DNA from 2 places in the Planomicrobium sp. MB-3u-38 genome. Region 2 is predicted to be linked to the other one. Evidence: riboswitches for the same ligand, from Rfam matches in the RefSeq annotation. Region 2 holds a riboswitch; the other holds the start of a gene.
What was found. A riboswitch is a leader RNA that binds a small molecule or an ion and turns the genes downstream of it on or off. The one in region 2 is predicted to bind S-adenosylmethionine.
Positions count from the first base shown of each region.

Region 1: another riboswitch for S-adenosylmethionine. It lies ahead of CXF70_RS01460 (methionine ABC transporter ATP-binding protein); the one in region 2 lies ahead of metK (methionine adenosyltransferase).

Region 1 is NZ_PJBO01000001.1:241,481-249,673, reverse strand. Features, by position in the region: gene CXF70_RS01485 (methylated-DNA--[protein]-cysteine S-methyltransferase) at 78-569, opposite strand; gene CXF70_RS01480 (DNA-3-methyladenine glycosylase 2) at 562-1,470, opposite strand; gene CXF70_RS01475 (bifunctional transcriptional activator/DNA repair enzyme AdaA) at 1,421-2,038, opposite strand; gene CXF70_RS01470 (TVP38/TMEM64 family protein) at 2,274-2,843, shown strand; gene CXF70_RS01465 (C39 family peptidase) at 2,877-3,908, shown strand; SAM riboswitch class I at 4,043-4,157, shown strand; gene CXF70_RS01460 (methionine ABC transporter ATP-binding protein) at 4,297-5,328, shown strand; gene CXF70_RS01455 (methionine ABC transporter permease) at 5,318-5,968, shown strand; gene CXF70_RS01450 (MetQ/NlpA family ABC transporter substrate-binding protein) at 6,005-6,844, shown strand; gene CXF70_RS01445 (M20 family metallopeptidase) at 6,865-8,064, shown strand; gene CXF70_RS01440 (DUF4362 domain-containing protein) at 8,169-8,193, opposite strand, start outside.
Region 2 is NZ_PJBO01000075.1:11,251-19,443, forward strand. Features, by position in the region: gene CXF70_RS15865 (hypothetical protein) at 1-304, shown strand, start outside; gene CXF70_RS15870 (group-specific protein) at 301-711, shown strand; gene CXF70_RS15875 (hypothetical protein) at 736-1,161, opposite strand; gene CXF70_RS15880 (metal ABC transporter solute-binding protein, Zn/Mn family) at 1,289-2,287, opposite strand; gene yidD (membrane protein insertion efficiency factor YidD) at 2,376-2,606, opposite strand; gene CXF70_RS15890 (Dps family protein) at 2,721-3,167, shown strand; gene ytkD (RNA deprotection pyrophosphohydrolase) at 3,238-3,696, shown strand; gene CXF70_RS15900 (alpha/beta hydrolase family protein) at 3,677-4,468, shown strand; gene pckA (phosphoenolpyruvate carboxykinase (ATP)) at 4,508-6,097, opposite strand; SAM riboswitch class I at 6,333-6,447, shown strand; gene metK (methionine adenosyltransferase) at 6,651-7,847, shown strand; gene CXF70_RS15915 (gamma carbonic anhydrase) at 7,893-8,193, opposite strand, start outside.

The DNA of each region.
Region 1 (8,193 bases), on a different contig from region 2:
ATCTTTTCTACTCAAATTAAAAAAGGAGAAACTTTTAAAAGTTTCTCCCCCAAAAAGCTGTTCCAAGCTAAGCCACCCTATAACGTATTCTTGCTCCGGGTCGCCTGCTCATGCTTCAAAAGCCATTCTTTTCTCGTCAAAGTTCCTGCATAACCCGTCAGTTTCCCGTTCGTGCCGATGACCCGGTGGCACGGCACAATGATGGTCAGCTTGTTTTTGCTGTTGGCGTTGCCCACTGCTCGCACCGCTTTTTCGCTTCCGACTTTAACCGCGATATCCCGGTAGGAAGCGGTTTCTGCATAGCCGACTGTCGTCAGGGCAGACCAGACTTTGCCCTGGAATTCCGTCCCTTCGGAAAAATAAGGAACGGTGAAATCCATGCGCTCACCTTTGAAGTATTCGTCCAACTCCTGCAGGCAATCGTTTAAAACCTGCGGCGTGTCCGGTTGCGGCTGGTGCAGGACCTCTTCGCGTTCTGTGAATAAAACCGACAGGATCCCTTGTTCTGTACCTACTACTTCCATGACGCCGATCGGTGATTCATAATCCACTTGATATAAATTACTCATATAAACTCCTCCAAAGATAGAAAGTGGCGTATGCCTCCCGCCCTTTCCAATTTTCCGCATAGCGCTCGATTTCAGCTATTGACGGTTTCTTCTCCAACTCCAATTGATATTTCAGCGCGTTGTGCAAACCGACGTCGGCAATCGGAAAAGCCGAGGTGAAGCCAAGGCATTTCATCATGACATAATTAGCGGACCAGGGGCCGATTCCTCTTATCGCGACCAGTTCTTTTTCCACAGTCTGCGCATCTTTTCCATCTGTGAAATTTTCCTTCACCAGATTTCCTTTCGCCATTTCAGCTGCAATGCCGATGATGTATTCCGCTTTTCGCACCGAATACTGCATAGGCGTCAAATCACTTACCTTAAGCTCCGAAATTTCTTCGCAGGAAGGGAACGTCCAGTAAATTTCGCCTTCGTAAACTAATGATTTTCCGTAAGCTTCGACAAACCGTTTTTTCAAGGTATAGGCGAAAGTCAGATTAATCTGCTGGCCGGTGATTGCCCAAGCCATGGCTTCAAATAAATCGGGAAAACCCATAACCCGCAAACCGAAATGGCGCTTAACAATCGGCTGTAAAATCGGATCTCCCGCTGCCATTTCGTAAAAAGGGGTAATATCCGTTTCTAAATCAAACCAGGCCCAAACATATTCAGCAGCTGCCCGCTGCCCTGCTTGAGAAGGTTTGCCGTTTAAAAATTCTACCCGCAAATGCTGCTCCGCATGGGTAATGCCTATTAAAATCAATTCTCCCTGATGGTCGATCAGCTTTATGATTTGGTCATTTTGTATCCGGTGGAGATTTTCCTGACCGGACCGGTTGAGAAAAACCAAGCATTCCTCAAAACTGAATTCAACCGGTACAGGAACTCTCACGGAACTGCTGTTTGTGTTCGGAATCATTTTCCAGCTCCTTCGTCATTTTTCGGTAATCGCTTGGTGAAAGGTTTTTAGAGCGCCGGAACGCTTTATAAAAGTGCGAGGTGCTTTGGAAACCTGCTGCGTAGCAAATCTCCAGATTCGTATTTTCAGTATGCTTCAGCAAATGTGCCACTTTGTCCACGCGGATTTTCTCCAGGAACGATCGGGGTGTCTCTCCCGTTTCCTGCTTAAAAATGCGGTCCAGATACGAAGGACTCAAGCCGGCATGTGAAGCGATTTCTTCAAGGTTCAATTTGCGATTATGATAAGCCAAAAGCAAGTCGATCACTCTCCGCACTACTTCAACGTTAGGTGAGTGTTCCGTTTCCGGCTGACATCTTTTGCACGCCCGGTACCCACGGCTCTCCGCTTCCTGAATCGTTGTATAGAATTCCACATTCACCTTCTTCGGCTTTCTGGAACGGCACGAAGGTCTGCAATAGATCTTCGTTGTTTTCACCGCTGTATAGAACAGCCCATCGTATTTCCGGTCGCAGGCCATGATTTTCTCCCACATTTCTTCAAACGTAAAATTTATTTCGGCAGTCATCCTCCACACTCCCTTCCCACGAATTTTCCGCTCTTAAATCTTATCTCCATTGTAACCAATTACCGGCAATACTTCTGCTTTCATTTTATCAATCACAGCCCGAAATTTTCGTCCTCGATTTTGCGCTTATGGTCGCTCCAGCGGAATGATTCATTCGCATAAAAAAACCTCAGAAAGTATTTCTCAAAATTAAAGCCGTGCCGTTTATTCCAATGTATAATTAGGTCAATCAATCATGTTGAACTTTTCACCGGAGGAGGCGAATCCTATACTTACTCAAATTCCCATCATTGATTTTCTTCTGTTGCTACTATTGAATTTGGGGATCGGCGCGATAGGATTTTTTCCAAGCTTCCTGGTGACGGGCCTTAATATCAGTTCTTTCGGCATTGCGCTCGGTACAGTGCTTTCGCTGTCCGGAGAAATTTTTGGGGCGATTGCCGGATTTTATCTATACCGTTATGGATTCAGAAAAATGGATCCGGGATGGCTGAAGCACCGGTTCTGGACACGGATTCAAAAGTCTTCATCCAACCAGGTATTTTGGACGGTTATTCTGCTTCGCCTCATTCCATTTGTTCCTTCTGGGCTGGTGACCGCTGGCGCTTCGTTAACACCGATTTCCGCTCCGCTGTTTATGGCTGCCAGCACAATCGGAAAGATTCCAGCAGTTTTTATTGAAGTGGCCATCATGTATGGCGTGATCCACACCATTCCCGTCCGTTATCAGTGCAGCTTAGCCGCTTTGACTCTCGTGGTACTGCTGCTGATCTGGAATAAAAACAGAAGTAAAGTTCAGATGTAATATTTCAACTTACCCCATAATGGAGCTGTTACCTTGAAGACATCCCATAAACTTATAAGATTCGGAGCCTTTTTTGCGCTGTCCTTTTTCATTGTCGGATTCAGTCCATCGTCGCTTGGAACTTCATTCAAAAAAATCATGGCCGATGGCTTTGCCATTGAATCACCTGATCAGAATGTATCTTCAGAGGCTTTTTTGCTGACAAATTCCAGAAACGGACAGCCGCTTGAAAACTATCTGCTATACATCATTGATACCAGCACCAGCACATTGGTCGATGTAATAAAATCCGATGAAGCCGGTGAAATGGAAGCAGATGCATTGGTCGACGGAAATGAATACCGGATTCGAATTGTGCGCGCAGATACAGATTCAGGCGCCGTAAAATTGGCGGAAGAAAAAATGTATCTTCATCAGCCGGACGACTTGCCGACCACGATTGAAACCTATGTTGAACGTGAAGCCACTCATATAAATGTACCGATTCTGATGCAAGACCCCGAACTGCCGAATGGCTGTGAAATTACGACATTGACATCTGCTCTCAATCATTATCGCCTCAAAGTTTCCAAAACGACCATGGCTGATGATTACTTGCCAAAATCGTCTTTCACCTTCAAAAACGGCAAACGTTTCGGACCAGATCCTCATCAGGCATATGCCGGCAATCCCAGAAAGGCAAACGGAGGCTGGTATGTATTTGCAGAACCGATCGTCGAAGCAGCCAAAGGAATCATCGATTCCAAAAGCAGCCGGCTGATCGCCGAAAATGTCAGCGGCAGCACCCAGGAGGAAATCCTTTCCTATACCGATCGAAATATTCCGGTCATTGTCTGGGTCACACTGGATTTGTCGCCACCGGTCACTTCCGGCGGCTGGTACATCGAAGAAACTGGCGATTTCCACCCTTCTTTCAGTAATTTGCACAGCGTGGTGCTGGACGGCTGGGAAGACGGCAACGTCTATGTAATGGACCCCCTTAAAGGTCGTGTAAACTATCCTGAAAAAATTTTTTTTGATAGCTATGAAGCGATGGGAAGCCAGGCTGTTATTGTGAGAAGGTAGGTTGAGCTTGTGGGGATGCCGGGAAGTTATCGGGCAATCATGAATGCAGGATTTAAAAAAATATAATTAAAACTGTTGACTTTTGTTTCGAACGCCACTAAAGTAGTCATTACAAATCAAATACGTACATCACTTTCTTATCCAGAGAAACCGAGGGACAGGCCCTATGACGTTTCGGCAGCGGATTCGCTTCATGCGAAAACTGTGCTAATTCCTGCAAATGCGATCCTTGCATTTGGAAGATGAGAACGAGATGGTTTCATTCTGGAGCCCTCTTTTTTTCTTATGGATTAAGAAAAAAAGAGGGCTTTTTTTCGTTCATTTTTGGAAAGTCAGATCTGTACGCACACGATTTGCAAAATTATTTACAGCTGAAGGAGGCGTACTAATGATTCAATTTGAGGGGGTTACAAAAACCTATCAGTCAGGGAAACAGGAAATCCATGCATTGAACGGCATCGATCTCACTGTCGAAACTGGAGAGATCTTCGGAGTGATCGGCTTTAGTGGAGCCGGCAAAAGCTCCCTCATCCGCACAGTCAATCTGCTGGAGCGTCCGAGCAGCGGGCATGTCCGGATAGATGGCAAAGACATTTCCAAGCTATCGGCAAAGGAAATCCGGAAAACACGGAAAGACATCGGCATGATTTTCCAGCATTTCAATCTGCTGAATTCGAAAACGGTTTTCCACAATGTCGCGATGCCTCTTATTCTGGCAAACACGCCGAAAAACAAGATTAAAGAGCAGGTAAAAGAGCTGCTCGATTTTGTCGGCCTTTCCGATCAGGCAACGAAATATCCCGACCAGCTGTCGGGCGGCCAGAAACAACGCATCGGCATTGCACGCGCTTTGGCCACCAATCCATCGGTCCTGCTTTGTGACGAAGCCACTTCCGCGCTCGACCCGCAGACAACCCAATCGATTCTGGAATTGCTGCGCCGCATCAACCGTGAATACAACATCACCATTCTGCTGATCACCCACGAGATGGGGGTCATCCGCGAAATCTGCGACAAAGTGGCCGTTCTCGAAGCAGGTAAAGTCATTGAGCAAGGAACGGTGTTCGAAGTGTTTACGAATCCGCAGCAGCCGACTACGCAAAGGTTTGTCCGCTCAGTTATGAACGATGAACTGCCGGAATCACTGCTGAAGCAGATACAAAACCCAAGCCGTAAAAATTCCATCTACCGGATTCAATTTACAGGCACATCGGTCGGCCAGCCGCTGATGTCCCGTATCTCGCGTAAATACCAATTGGATCTGAACGTCCTGTTCGGCAACATCACCGAGTTACAGGGCGCGCCGTACGGCAACCTTATCGTTGAATTCACCGGTCCTGCCGAAGAGATCAATAAAGCGCTGGCAGATATCCGGGAAGGCAATGTCCATGTCGAGGAGGTCCTGAACTATGCTAGTTGACAACGAACAGATCCTGGAAGCCTTATGGGAAACAATCTATATGACAGGAGTGGCATTTCTGTTCTCCGTGATCATCGGTTTTATACTCGGCCTCTTGCTTGTCGTTACACGGAAAGGCCATCTACTGGAAAACGAACCGGTTTCAAAAGTGCTGAATGTCATCATCAATATTTTCCGGTCCGTCCCTTTCATCATCCTGATGGTCGCCATCATCCCGTTGACCCGCATCATCGTCGGCACTTCCATCGGCACAGCGGCAGCGATCGTCCCACTCGTTTTTTACGCCGGACCTTACATTGCTCGGCTGATTGAAAACTCGCTCCTTGAAGTTGATAAAGGAGTGATCGAAGCGGCACAAGCAATGGGCGCATCCCCATTCCAGATCGTTTTCCGTTTCCTCATCCCGGAAGCCTTAAGCTCACTTGTGCTGGCTTTGACAATCGCCATCGTCGGCTTGATCGGTGCATCCGCCATGGCCGGTGCCATTGGAGGCGGTGGCCTCGGCGACTTGGCCATCACTTATGGTTATCAGCGTTTCGACACACTCGTCATGGTCGTCACCGTAGCAATCCTGGTCGTACTTGTCCAAGGCGTCCAGTCCGGCGGCAACCTGTTATCGCGGCGCGTCCGTCGTCGTTAAGTTTTTCATTCTAATAAAACACTGGAGGAATCAACCATGAAAAAAATAACAACTCTTTTCTTATTGGCTCTATTGGCTTTGACACTTGCAGCATGCGGCAGCGAAACAGAAGGTGCTGGAGACGGCAACCGCAAAATAACACTCGGCATCAGCGGCTCGGATACGACAATCTGGGATTACATCGCCGATAAAGCGGAAAAAGAAGGCATCGACCTTGAAATCGTCACGTTCTCTGATTACGTGGCACCGAACATCGCCTTGGCTGAAGGCGAGCTCGATTTGAATGCATTCCAGACAATCTCTTATTTTGACGAATTTGTCGAAGAGCATAACATCGACATCGTGCCAATCGGCTCTACAGTCATCGCTCCAATGGGCCTCTACTCTGAAAAGTACGATTCAATCGATGAACTTCCGGAAGGTTCACAAATTGCGGTACCGAACGAAGCCACCAATATGGGCCGTGCACTCTTGCTGCTTCAGGAAGCCGGTTTGATCAAATTGTCGGACGATGCCGGTTTGACTGGTACAGCTGACCACATCATTGAAAATCCGAAAAAGCTTGAAATCGTTCCGATGGTGGCAGCACAAACACCGCGGGCAATGGCAGACGTTGCGGCATCAATCGTCAACAACGGGATTGCAGTGGATGCAGGCCTGAATCCGACTGACGATCCGATTGCCCGTGAAAGCGATACGGCTACCCCTTACATCAACTTGATTGCGGCAAGTGCAGAGAATGCAGACGACGAAGATTACTTGAAAATCGTAGAACTTTATCAGCAGGAAGACACAGCTGACTTTATCGTCGAGCATACAAAAGGTGCGCAAATTCCGACGTTCATTCCTGTAGAAGAATTAGTCGATTACAAATAAAATTCGAGGAGGAATTCTGAATGACAGCTATTAAGGAAGCAAACACAACTATTTCACAGTCCATCGACTCAAGACGGGAGCAGTATATTGCAACCAGCCAGGCAATCCATGCCAAACCGGAGATCGGCAACCAGGAAGCTTTTGCAAGCGCGACTCTCATTACATTGCTGAAAGAAGCCGGTTTCTCGGTTGAAGCCGGCGTCGCTGGTCATGACACCGCTTTTTATGCCAGCAAGGAAAGTTCATTGCCTGGCCCGACAATTGCCTATCTTGCGGAATATGATGCCCTGCCTGGCATCGGACATGCCTGCGGTCATAATATTATCGGCACGACAAGCGTCGCTGCTGCAATTGCGCTGTCGGAGACTTTCGCCACTACCGGCGGACGTGTTGTCGTGCTTGGGACTCCAGCTGAAGAAGGCGGTCCGAACGGCAGCGCAAAAGGGAGTTTCGTGAAACATGGTTTGCTTGAAGGCATTGATGCCGCATTGATGATCCATCCATCGGGCAGATCTTCGACAACCACGCCTTCACTTGCTGTTGATCCGCTTGAATTTCATTTTTACGGAAAGCCTGCCCATGCGGCAGGGTCACCGGAAGAAGGCATCAATGCACTCGATGCAGTGCTCCAGCTATTCAACAGCATCAACGCGCTTCGCCAGCAATTGCCATCTGACGCCCGTGTACACGGCATCATCACGCACGGCGGCGACGCACCGAACATCATTCCGGAATACGCTGCAGCCCGCTTCTACATACGCGGTGATTCCTGGAAAAAAGCTTCGGAAACAGCGACGAAAATACGTGCTATCGCTGAAGGTGCTGCACTGGCCACAGGCACTAGCGTCAAAATTGTCCGTTTCCAGAACGAAGTGAAAGATCTTGTCTTAACTTCCACTTTGGATGCAGTAGTCCGCGAAGAATTGGAAGCTGTCGGCGAAACAGTAGCGACATCCCGCAACACCGGAATCGGTTCGACAGACGCCGGCAATATCAGCCACGTCGTCCCGACCGCCCATCCATATATCAAAATCGGACCGGATGATTTGATCGGCCACACGGTTGAGTTCCGAGAAGCAGCCAAGTCTCCACAAGGCGATGAAGCTTTGATCCGCGGAGCAAAAGCATTGGCGAATACCGGCTACCGCCTTTTGACAGAAGCCGCGCTGCTGGAGGAAGTAAAGCAGGCACATGCCAAGTCATTGGCTGCTAAAAGATGATTTTCAGTTTACTAATGTGCCAATAAGATATAAGCCATGAAAATACCCCGAATGAAAGACAGGATTCTTCACGTCTTTCATTCGGGGTTTCTTTTGCCGGCAAACTATTTCCAAATCACCAACAGCTCA
Region 2 (8,193 bases):
TCTGACCTTTTATCTGTTCAGGATGTTAATGAAGTTGGCTGCTGAAAATGGGGAAATGGGATTGTTTAATAGAACACAGCGTTTATTCAATATTTATATTCCCATAAATTTGCTTATGTTTGGTTTAAGTGCTGTCATGATAGCTTTTGTAAATGAAAGTATGCACATATTGGCATTTCTGCTGATAATCGTCTTGTTGATGTTAAATATCGCATTTATTATTCTTCTTATCGCTTTTCGAAAAGCCGTTAAAGATGAAAAGCCGCTTACTTTTGAATTGGGTGAAGGGAGTAAGGAAAAATGATGAAATTTTATATCGCTTCGAGTTTTGCCAATAAAGATAAGGTCAGAGAAGCTGCAAGTATTCTTAGAAAGGCGGGATACGTGCATACCTTTGACTGGACAGCGAATTTGCGTGCATCTTCGGTTGAAGATTTGGAGCTGTATGGAACGCTGGAGAAGAAAGCGGTGCTTGAGGCAGATTTTCTGATCGTTTTATTGCCAGCAGGAAAAGGCAGCCATATCGAATTGGGAATAGCGCTTGGACAAGGAAAAACCGTGTATCTTCTATCAGAAAGTGAAGAGCTGTTCGATTTTGAGGTTACCAGTACTTTCTATTACTTACCGGAAGTCAGGATACTAGTGGGAAAATTGAGAGACAATATCGAAACGGTCCAAAAATTCATAACACAGCAAAAAAGCGTCCGATGACAGTCATCGGACGCTTTCTGCATTTCATTTAAAAACGGGATTTCGGGACGATTTTAATGCTTTGAAAAGAAGTTGAACCAGGATGAAAACAGATGTTGAGGCCATACATGTGACAGCCAATAAAAAGAAGCTGTCGGCAAATTCCTCGTATTTGAAGGCCAAAGTCAGATAGGCGCCGTCTTCGAAGCCTGTTGGCTGATAAAAGAAAAGATGGTCAAGCAGGAGATCGAGTGTAGAGAAAAGCCAGCCGATTACGAATGCCGCAAAAATACGCATGCCGTGAGCCAGCATTTTTTCTTTTCGGTCTTCAGGAAACTTCAGCATTAGGGCCAGCAGTGCCGTACCAATGATTATAATCGGTATTTCCAATTGTTCTACATACATGGAACGGGTTAACATCAGACTTGTCAGGATCGCTGCGACTGTCATAGCGGCGAATAATTTTTTCATCCGGACCATCCTTTTCAAAAAGAAGTTATTTTCAGTATACAATAAAAATGAAAATTCCGAAAATAGGTCTTAGATTTTGTTATTATAATAGATTTAAAAAAAGAACACACCCGCAATGGGTGTGTTCTTATTTAAGAATAGTTTCGAGGACTTCCAGATTTCTTTCCATCAAAGTGAAGTAGGTTTCTCCATTATCGATATCTTCCTGCGTCAACACGCCCAGATTATGCATTTGGACAGCTTCCGCGCCGACTTCTTTCTGGACAACTTCTGTCAGATTGGACGAGACGTTCTGTTCAAAGACGAAGTATTCGATGTTTTTCTCACGCGCCATGTCGACGATTTCCGTCAATTCCTTCTGTGACGGTTCGTCCTGGCTGTTTAGGCCAGCTACAGCAACCTGTTCAAAACCATATGGTTCCGCTAAATAAGTGAAAGCTGCATGGGATACGAAAAAAGTATCCTTTGATACGCGTTCCTGCAATTGGCTGAATGATTCGTCCAATTGTTCGAGCTCTTCGATCAGCTCGGCGTGATTCGTTTCATAAACTTCTGTGTTATCCGGATCTTCAGCAATCAGCGAGTCTTTGATGGATGTTGCCAGCTGCTGGCTGAGTTGCGGCGACATCCAGATATGTGGATCTGTCGAGCCGTGGTCGTGGCCTTCATGATCGGCTTCTTCAGATTGCTCATCAAGTTCTTCTTGTTCATCCTCATGGGATTCTTCACCGTCATGTTTGAGCGCAGCATCCAATTGTTCATCCGTTATTGAATCCGCAAGTGCCGCAAACTTGACATCCTCACCTTCAAGCGTACTTTTCGCGCTGTCAATAAAACCTTCAAGTCCAAGGCCGATGTAGAACATAAGATCTGCTTCCGCAATAGCGATCATATCCTGCTGGGTGGGTTCAAAAGTATGTTCATTGGCTCCAGCCGGGTAGACGGATTTGACTTCCACTTGGTCTCCACCGATCCGTTCAGTGAAATAAGTGATCGGATAGACAGTCGTGAACACTTGTATTTTCGAACCGTCTGCCGGTGTATCGGCATTGTCTGCACCGGAATCGCCGCAAGCGGCCAAGAGAAGTATAAATATTAATAGTATAAAGAGAAATGTTTTTTTCATATAGATCCTCCAAAATGTAACGATTACGTTTTAATTACATTGAGTATCTTACCGCAAACCAAATTTAAACACAAGAAAAACCTCCAACTTATTTCTTTGGAGGCCATTCTTCAGGTACGAAATCAACGCCGCCTTTATTGAAAGGATGGCAGCTGAGTATCCGCTTAATTGCCAAGTATCCGCCTTTCAAAGCTCCATGTTTTTCGACGGCTTCGATGCCGTAATGGGAGCATGTCGGATAGAACCGGCAGCTTGGTGGTGACAGGGGGGATATGAACCGCTGATAGAAGCGGAAAATTTTAATCAGTATCATTTTCATGCAGGTCGCCTTCTTCATTCCATATGTTTGGGAACTCTTCATGTTTATTGTAGGGGCTTTAAAGGTATTAATAAAGTATAAGAACTTATTATATCGAATGGAGAGTGGATTTGGATGTCTAACGAATTAAATCAGGAATTGAACGTACAGGTCGCGACGTGGTCGGTGGTTTATACGAAATTACATAATTTCCACTGGTATGTAAAAGGGCCGTCATTTTTCACGCTTCATGTGAAATTTGAGGAACTTTATAATGAAGCTACAGCTTATATGGATGAAATTGCAGAACGCTTGCTTGCACTTGGGGGCAAACCGGTCGCAACGATGAAAGAGCAGCTTGACTTGTCTGTGGTAACTGAAGCGAGCAGCAAGGAAAGTGCTGAAGAGATGGTTGAAACCATCGTAAGTGATTATGATAAGATCATGGCTTCACTGAAAAAAGGCATGGAATATGCAGCTGAAGACGGCGACGATATGACAGAAGATATGTTGAACGCCATTCACCAGAACCTTGAGAAGCATTCATGGATGCTTTCAGCATTCCTTGGCGAAAAGAAGTAGAATAAAATTACACAAGCGCACACGTTACGAATTGTGTGCGCTTTTTTTATTTGTTCAGGAGTGAGACAGGATGGAATATACGGATTTGAATGGCTTCACTTGCCGGTTATCGTTTGAAAAGGATGCTTTTCAAGTGGAAAGCCGACACGTACTGATTATTGCGAAATTCAAAGGAAAGTGGCTGTTGACTGAACACAAGGAACGGGGGCTGGAGTTTCCTGGTGGCAAAGCGGAAGCAGGAGAAAGTTTGGCCGAAGCCGCCAAAAGGGAAGTATACGAGGAAACAGGCGCCGTAATTGATGAGCTTGAATGGTTTGCGGAATACTTGGTCCATAGCGAGCCGCCATTTTCTAAGACGGTATTTACAGGAACTGTTGCAGCAGTAGATGAAATTGATCTGATGGAAACGAATGGAGCTGTTCTGGTTGATAGTTTGGACTTGGACAGCGACTTCAGCTTTCTGATGAAAGATGAAGGAATGAAACAAATTATGGAGCGGGTGAAACTGGATGGAAAATGGGATGATTAAATCTAAAAGGATATATCCTTCACCGAACCCCCATGTGAAGCTGACGGAAATCGTTTATTGGTCGGAAGGCTTGAAAGTCAAAGGACTGCTTGCCGAACCCAAAAAACCTGGAAATTACAGCGGATTGCTGTACTTGCGCGGAGGCATCCAGTCCATCGGCATGGTAAGGCCGGCAAGGGCTGCCCAATACGCGGCTCAGGGATTTGTTGTCTTTGCGCCTTATTACAGGGGCAACAGAGGGGGAGAAGGGCGTGATGAATTTGCAGGTGCCGACCGCTGGGATGCGGTCCATGCAGTGGATGTATTGAAACAGTTCTGCAATGGGCATGTGCATCTGCTGGCATTTTCAAGAGGCGGCATCATGGCGCTGTGGACAGCGGTGCTGCGGGATGATATTACATCACTTGTAACATGGGCAGGCGTTACTGATACTGTTTTAACCTACAAAGAGCGACCGGATATGCGCCGCATGATGAAACGTATTTACGGTGGGACGCCGAATACCGCATTGACGGCCTATGAAGAACGGAATCCGCTGATGCGGCTTGAAGAAGCGACAGCACCGATGCTGATCATTCACGGACTGCAAGATGAAAATGTCTTGCCGGCGCAGGCTTATCTTTTGGAAGAAGCCTTAAAGCTGAATGATCATCCCCATGAAACCTGGTATTTCCCGGAATACACGCATTTCTTTCCACCAGCTGCAAACCGGAAGACAGTTGCGGCGTTAGCGCATTGGATGAAGGAGAAAGAACAGGAATCTGCAAATTAAAAAGCACATCCGGCAGGCTGCCGGATGTGCTTTTGCTTATCAATTATTCAATGGTCCGCCTTGAGCGCTGATGTCAGCTGATACGGAACCGAATTTCTTGAAGTTATCCTGGAATTTCTGAGCAAGCTCCTGTGCTTTCGCATCGTAAGCTTCTTTGTCAGACCAAGCATCGCGAGGGTTAAGAACCTCAGTTGGCACGCCAGGGATTGCCTGTGGAATGCTGAGTCCGAAGACTGCTTCCTGTTCAGTCTGAACGTCGTTCAATTCGCCTTTGATCGCTGCGCGGACCATAGTACGTGTATAAGAAAGTTTCATGCGGTTGCCGACGCCGTATGCTCCGCCAGTCCAGCCCGTGTTTACAAGGAAAACTTCCACTTCATGTTCATCGATTTTATTGCCGAGCATTTCTGCGTAGACAGTTGCATGCAATGGCAGGAAAGGTGAACCGAAGCAAGTCGAGAACGTCGCTTCCGGAGAAGTGATGCCGCGTTCTGTGCCTGCCAGTTTTGATGTATATCCGCTAAGGAAATGATACATCGCCTGTTCTTTCGTCAGTTTGCTGATAGGAGGCAATACGCCGAATGCATCAGCAGTCAGGAAGACGATCGTTTTCGGATGTCCAGCCATTGAAGGGTGGATGCTGTTATCGATCGCATCAATCGGATAAGCTGCACGCGTGTTTTCAGTCAATGAACCATCATCGTAATCGGGAATGCGTGTTTCCGGATCAACGACAACATTTTCAAGGACAGATCCGAAACGGATTGCATCGAAAATCTGTGGTTCATTTTCACGTGAAAGGTTGATCGTTTTAGCGTAGCAGCCGCCTTCGATATTGAAAACGCCGTTATCAGACCAGCCGTGCTCGTCATCACCGATCAATTTGCGGTCCTGGTCAGCCGAAAGCGTCGTTTTCCCTGTTCCGGACAAGCCGAAGAACAAAGCAACGTCGCCTTCCTGTCCAACGTTAGCGGAGCAGTGCATCGGCAAAATGCCTTTTTCAGGAAGAATATAGTTCATGATTGAGAAAATGGATTTTTTCATTTCGCCGGCATATTCAGTTCCGCCGATCAAAATTACTTTCTTTTCCATGGAAACGATGATGAATGTTTCGGAATCAGTGCCATCGACAGCCGGATCAGCTTTGAAAGTCGGTGCATAAACGACAGTGAACTCTGCGTCATGGATTTTCATTTCATCTTCTGTCGGACGGATGAATAATTGGTGGGCAAATAGATTATGCCACGCATATTCGTTGATCGTCTGGATATGAAGGCGTGATTCCGGGTCTGCCCCTGCGAATCCTTTAAAGACGAAAAGTTCTTCTCTTTCTTTCAGGTGCTTCAGCACTTTTGCATATAGGTTCTCAAAAACCTCAGAAGAAATCGGACGGTTTACTGTACCCCAGTCAATTTTATCTTTCGAAATATCTTCTTCTACCATATACTTATCTTTAGGCGAGCGGCCAGTGTATTTACCCGTTTCGGCTTTGACTGCGCCTTCGCGCGTCAAAATTGCTTCTCCACGTGAAGTGGCTGCCTCCACCAATTGTGGAACCGACCATTGGACATTGACGTTGGGGCCGTTTAAAAGATCTTTCAAATCGCTTGCTAAGTTAACTGAGTTCATATATGTACCTTCCTTTTCGGTTATTCCCAAGGCATTGGGGAAGAGTTATATTCGAACAATAGTATAACACATTAACTCGATTAGTCTATACTAATAACCCGTAGGAATTGAAAATTAATCATTTGTGCATAATTAATACCCGAAATGGGATGTTTTCATGCATCTAATGCGAATAAAATATAAAAAACGTTGACATCATTTAACCAATTCCGTATGATGAAAAATTGAACGGATACTCTTATTCCGAGCTGGTGGAGGGGGCAGGCCCTATGAAACCCGGCAACCTGCTGCATAGATGCAGCGCTGGTGCCCAACCTGAAGCAAGGCTCACAGGCCTTGGATGATAAGAGTGAAAGGTGCTTATGATGATTTCTCCTTTCCTCATTGAATGATGAGTGAAGGGATTTTTTTATGAATCGCCCTTAATCCTCGTGTACAAAGGCCACAACGGCTTGAAGTTCAATCCAGAATGTTTGGAACGGACTTGACATGGGAAAACGAGTACCGTATCAATTTCGAGAGCAATCTCGCAGGATATAAGGAGGAACATTTTTTGACAAACCGTCGATTATTCACATCAGAATCAGTAACAGAAGGACATCCGGATAAGATCTGTGACCAAATCTCAGATGCCATCCTGGACGCGATCCTCGCAGAAGACCCTAATGCACGAGTAGCGTGCGAAACTACCGTTACTACAGGACTTGTTCTTGTAGCAGGGGAAATTACAACAAACACATACGTGGACATCCCGAAAGTGGTGCGCCAGACTGTTAAAGATATTGGTTATACACGCGCGAAATACGGCTTTGACTCTGAAACAAGTGCGGTATTGACTGCAATTGATGAGCAATCGCCGGATATCGCTGCAGGAGTGAACGTGGCTCTTGAATCCCGTGAAGGCCAAATGACGGATAAAGAATTGGATGATATCGGAGCAGGAGACCAAGGTTTGATGTTCGGTTACGCGAACAATGAAACCGAGGAATTGATGCCATTGCCGATTTCATTGGCACATAAATTGGCTCGCCGTTTAGCAGAAGTCCGCAAGGAAGAAATTCTTCCATATCTGCGTCCTGACGGCAAGACACAAGTTACGGTTGAATATGATGAAAACGATAAGCCGCTTCGCGTGGATACTATTGTTATCTCAACACAGCATCATCCTGAAGTAACGCTTGAGCAAATCCAGCGCAATATTAAAGAATATGTCATTGATGAAGTCGTTCCGGCTAATTTGCTGGATGATGAAACAAAATATTTCATCAACCCGACTGGCCGTTTTGTAATCGGTGGACCTCAAGGAGACGCGGGTCTTACTGGCCGTAAAATCATCGTTGATACTTACGGTGGTTATGCACGCCACGGCGGCGGTGCATTCTCCGGTAAGGACGCGACGAAAGTTGACCGTTCCGGTGCATATGCAGCGCGCTATGTAGCGAAAAACATTGTCGCTTCAGGATTGGCTGATAAATGTGAAGTGCAGCTTGCTTATGCAATCGGTGTTGCACATCCGGTTTCGATTTCAGTTGATACATTCGGCACAGGCAAAATCAGTGAAGACCAATTCATCGATCTTGTCCGCAATAATTTCGACTTGCGTCCGGCTGGCTTGATCAAGATGCTTGATCTTCGCCGTCCGATCTACAAGCAGACTGCAGCTTACGGCCATTTCGGCCGCACAGATGTGGATCTTCCTTGGGAGCGCACTGACAAAGCAGATGCCTTGAAAGAACAATCAGGAATTTAATGAAATCAAAAACCCGCACAAGCCTCATGGCTCGTGCGGGTTTTATTATTTCTGAAGCGATTTATAATAAACGGCTTTCTCGGCGTATTCACGAACAATGCGTTCCATGTCGGCGATGTCTTCTTCGTTGAGATCCCGGATGACTTTAGCGGGGCGCCCAAATGCCAGTTTGCCTGGCGGAATGACTTTTCCTTGCGGTACGAGGCTTCCGGCTCCGATAAATGCACCTTCGCCAATTTCAGCGCCGTCGAGGATAACAGATCCCATGCCGATCAATGCATTTTTGCGGACGGTGCAGCTATGGAGCGTCACCTGATGTCCCACTGTGACATTGTCTTCGAGAATC